2 regions of the Polaromonas sp. P1_F2 genome follow, and region 2 is predicted to be linked to the other one. Evidence: predicted binding sites of a transcription regulator. Region 2 holds the regulator's gene; the other holds the start of a gene.

Region 1 (2,196 bases), on a different contig from region 2:
CCTTTCAACGGCAACGTCAGGGAGCTGGAAAACACCCTGCACCGCGCGGTGGCGCTCGGCGACGGCAGCGAACTGCATTTCGACGCGCCGGCCGAGGAGCAGGTCGCCGTTCCGGAAAACCTGCAGGAGTACCTGGACAGGCAGGAGCGCAGCATCCTCACGAAAGTGCTGCTGGAAAACGGCTTCAACCGAACCGCGGCCGCCGCCAGGCTGGGACTGAGCTTGCGCCAGATCCGCTACCGCATTGCGCGCCTGAACATCGTGACACCGGGCAGCGAAGACCCCGCCGATGAACTCGACGCCGCCGATGACCCCGCCTGAAAGCCGGGGCGCCGGCACCCCGCAGCCCCTGTGGCGGGACGGCTGGTACCGCTATGCGCGTGCGCTGGCCTCTCCCAATTTCGGGCCGCGGCCCGAGGGCGCGCTGATCGACCTCGTCGTCATCCACTCCATCAGCCTGCCGCCCGGCGAATTCGGCAACGGCAACGTGCAGCGCCTCTTCACCAACCAGCTCGATTGGGAAGCCCACGCTTACTTCCAGGGCATACGCGGCCTGCAGGTGTCGTCGCACTTCTTCATTGCCCGCTCCGGCGCCTTGTGGCAGTTCGTCGGCTGCGGCGACCGGGCCTGGCATGCCGGGGAGTCGAACTACCGCGGACGCGGCAACTGCAACGACGACTCCGTCGGCATCGAGCTTGAGGGCCTGGAAGGCGGCGCGTTCGAAACGCCCCAGTACGAGACCCTGGCCGGGCTCTGCGCCTCGCTGCTCCAGGCCTATCCCATTGCCCACATCGCGGGACACGAACACATCGCGCCCGGCCGCAAGCAAGACCCCGGTCCGGGTTTTGAGTGGTCCCTGCTGCAAGACTCGCTGGCGTTGCCGGCTAGGTATTTTCCCGAGACCGCCTGAGGCTCACGCGCGCAAAACCACACCGAGGTGGTGCGCTTTGCAGCTGGAAATTTCACGGTATTTTTACCGCGCTAACATGGGCTTGTGTTGGCGGGCCAAAGCCCGCGACAAAGCGCGCCGCAGCGTTGCCGGGGCTGCGCAAGCCTGATGGAATCAGGCTTTGCCGCGAGCTTGAAGGGGCTGAGGTGAGGGCCTGATAACGGCGCTCGCATGGGCCTGAAAAAGCCACAAAACGTAACGGTGCATTCATAGGGCGATACACTACCTGTAGTGGCTTGTATTCCCCCGATACCCTAGGTATAGTGTCTAAGCCCTAATTCAGTTTGATGTAATTCGGGCCCCGGCGGCGAGGAATTGGTTCATGCTTTTGAACGCCTTCCGCCAAAACGGTTGCCCGCAACAGCACATCAAGCCAGTCACAAAACAAAGCAAAGAGGAAGTCATGCAAACAGCACAGCACGCAGTGCCCGCAACGTCCAGCGTTGCCGCCGGCAATCCGGCAGCCAGCGATACCAACACCCAGCCCAGTCCCCTCGCCCACTACCAGATCATTCGCCGCAACGGCGGCGTCGTGCCTTTCGAGCCCAACAAGATCGCCGTGGCCATGATGAAGGCCTTCCTGGCCGTTCACGGCACGCAGGGCGCGGCCTCGGCCAGCGTGCGCGAAACGGTCGACGGCCTGACCCAGGCGGTCATCCGCGCCCTGATGCGCTCGCGCCCGGGCGGCGGCACCTTTCATATAGAAGACGTGCAGGACCAGGTCGAACTCGGCCTGATGCGCGGCGGCCACCACGAGATTGCCCGCGCCTACGTGCTGTACCGCGAAAAGCGCACGCAGGAGCGCGCCCGCCAGCCGCAAACCCAGGCGCCGGCAGCGCCCCTGATTCACGTCACCGACCGCGGCAACCGCATCGCCCTGGACATCCGCAACCTGCAGGCGCTGATCGAGGCCTCCTGCGCCGACCTGGGCGCCGATGTCAAGCCCGACCCCATCGTCGCGGAAACCATGCGCAACCTCTACGACGGCGTTCCCATCGACGAGGTCTACAAAGCGTCCATCCTGGCGGCGCGCACCCTGATTGAAAAAGACCCCGACTACACCTATGCCACCGCGCGCCTGCTGATGCACACCATCCGCCGCGAAGTGCTGGGCGAAGAAGTCAACCAGGAAGACATGGCCGTCCGCTATGCCGAATACTTCCCGCAATTCATCGCCAAGGGCGTGCAGAACGAGCTGCTCGACGAAAAGCTGCAGCAGTTCGACCTGGCCCGCCTGGGCGCCGCGC
Region 2 (2,196 bases):
CCTGGCCTTCCTCAAGCCCGGCGACACCATCATGGGCATGAGCCTCGCCGAAGGCGGCCACCTGACGCACGGCATGGCCCTGAACATGAGCGGCAAGTGGTTCAACGTCGTGTCCTACGGCCTGAACGACAAGGAAGAAATCGACTACGACGCCATGGAGCGCAAGGCCCATGAGACCAAACCCAAGCTGATCATCGCGGGCGCCTCGGCCTACAGCCTGCGCATCGACTTCGAGCGCTTCGCCAAGGTGGCCAAGGCCGTCGGCGCGATCTTCATGGTCGACATCGCCCATTACGCCGGCCTGGTGGCCGCGGGCGTGTACCCCAACCCGGTGCCGCATGCCGACATCGTCACCTCGACCACGCACAAAAGCCTGCGCGGCCCGCGCGGCGGCATCATCCTGATGAAGGCCGAGCACGAAAAAGCCATCAACAGCGCGATCTTCCCCGGCCTGCAGGGCGGCCCGCTGATGCACGTGATCGCGGCCAAGGCCGTGGCCTTCAAGGAGGCCATGACGCCTGAGTTCAAGGCTTACCAGCAGCAGGTCGTGAAAAACGCGCAGATCGTCGCCGACACCCTGACGCAGCGCGGCCTTCGCATCGTCAGCGGGCGCACCGAAAGCCACGTCATGCTGGTCGACCTGCGCGCCAAGGGCATCACCGGCAAGGAAGCCGAAGCGGTGCTGGGCAGCGCCCACATGACGATCAACAAGAACGCCATCCCAAACGACCCGGAAAAGCCCATGGTCACCAGCGGCGTGCGCATCGGCACCCCGGCCATGACCACCCGCGGCTTCAAGGACGAGGAAGCCCGCGCCACGGCCCACCTGATCGCCGACGTGCTCGACAACCCGCGCGACGCGGCCACGCTTGAAGCGGTACGCGCCAAGGTCCACGCCCTGACCAGCCGCTTCCCCGTCTATCGCTGACCATGGCGGACGGCGCGGGCACCATGGTTTTCATCGCTGCCCCTGCCGTCCTCAATGGGCTAAAGACCGGTTGATGTTTTTAAATTCAGGTCACCACCCATGAAATGCCCCTTCTGCGGCCACCTCGAAACCCAGGTTGTGGAAACCCGGGTGGCGGAAGACGCCGACTTCATACGCCGCCGCCGCCAGTGCGGTGCGTGTGAAAAGCGCTTCACCACCTACGAGCGGCCCGACGTCACCTTCCCGTCCATCGTCAAGAAGGACGGCCGGCGCATCGAGTACAAGCGCAGCAAGATCCTTGGCTCCATGAACCTGGCGCTGCGCAAGCGCCCCGTCAGTACCGAGCAGATCGACTCGGCCATCGAACGCATCGAGGAAAAACTGCTGAGCCTGGGAGTGCGTGAGGTGGCCTCCAACCGCCTGGGCGAGCTGGTCATGCGCGAACTCAAGAAACTCGACAAAGTGGCTTATGTCCGCTTTGCCAGCGTCTACCGCAGCTTTGAGGATATTGACGAGTTCAAGACCCTGGTGGATGAGGTCAGGCGCTAAGGCGCCGGACGCTCTGACCGTTCGTCACGCAGACCTGACCGGACGTCGAATACAGGAGGCGGGACCGGCGGGGCATGCTCACAATTGCGCATGTTCGAAAATCTATCGATCGCGGGCCCTGCCCCCCTCCGCCACCAACCGCCCTGGCGTGTCATGCGGCGAATCCAGCATGGATTCACCCTGATTGAAGTGCTGGTGGTGATAGCCATCATCGGAATCCTGACGGTCCTCGCAACGCCCTCCTTCATGGGCCTGCTTGCCAACGCCAATATCACCCGCGCCACCAACGGGTTTATCTCGGATACCCGCTACGCCCGCGGTGAAGCCATGCGGCGCGGGAAAAGCGTGACGATCTGCAGGACCGCCAACTACACCGCGGCAAGCCCGACGTGCTCCACCGGCAATGGTTCGACGGTCGGCGGCTGGATGGAGGGATGGGTGGTGTTYGTTGACAGCAATGGCAACGGCAGCTTCGATGCCGCGACCGACATCGTGCTGCGCGCCCAGGAGCCCATGGCCGGCGTCAGCGATTTTTTCGCGGTCGGCGTCTCCACTCCAACGGCTGTCGCCACGGGCAACGGCATCATCTACGACGGCACGGGCCGCGCCATCGGCCAGTCGGGCCGGTGGCTGGTGCATGCCTCGGGCTCGTTCGCCACCAACGCTTACTACACCCGCACCCTGTGCATGAACGCAGTGGGCCGGGTCAAGGTCCAGAC

The links. Region 2 encodes NrdR, which represses ribonucleotide reductase genes. Its sites were predicted from a motif close to CACNANATNTNGTG; they were not measured.
Region 1: the regulator NrdR is predicted to act here: its motif matches at 1,170-1,183, upstream of AC1D0O_RS08000 (ribonucleoside-diphosphate reductase subunit alpha).

The regions. Positions count from the first base shown of each region.
Region 1 covers NZ_JBFUBN010000003.1:215,725-217,920, reverse strand. The annotation lists gene AC1D0O_RS08010 (sigma-54-dependent transcriptional regulator) at 1-321, shown strand, start outside; gene ampD (1,6-anhydro-N-acetylmuramyl-L-alanine amidase AmpD) at 308-910, shown strand; gene AC1D0O_RS08000 (ribonucleoside-diphosphate reductase subunit alpha) at 1,353-2,196, shown strand, end outside.
Region 2 covers NZ_JBFUBN010000014.1:107,341-109,536, reverse strand. The annotation lists gene glyA (serine hydroxymethyltransferase) at 1-928, shown strand, start outside; gene nrdR (transcriptional regulator NrdR) at 1,028-1,477, shown strand; gene AC1D0O_RS22355 (GspH/FimT family pseudopilin) at 1,631-2,196, shown strand, end outside.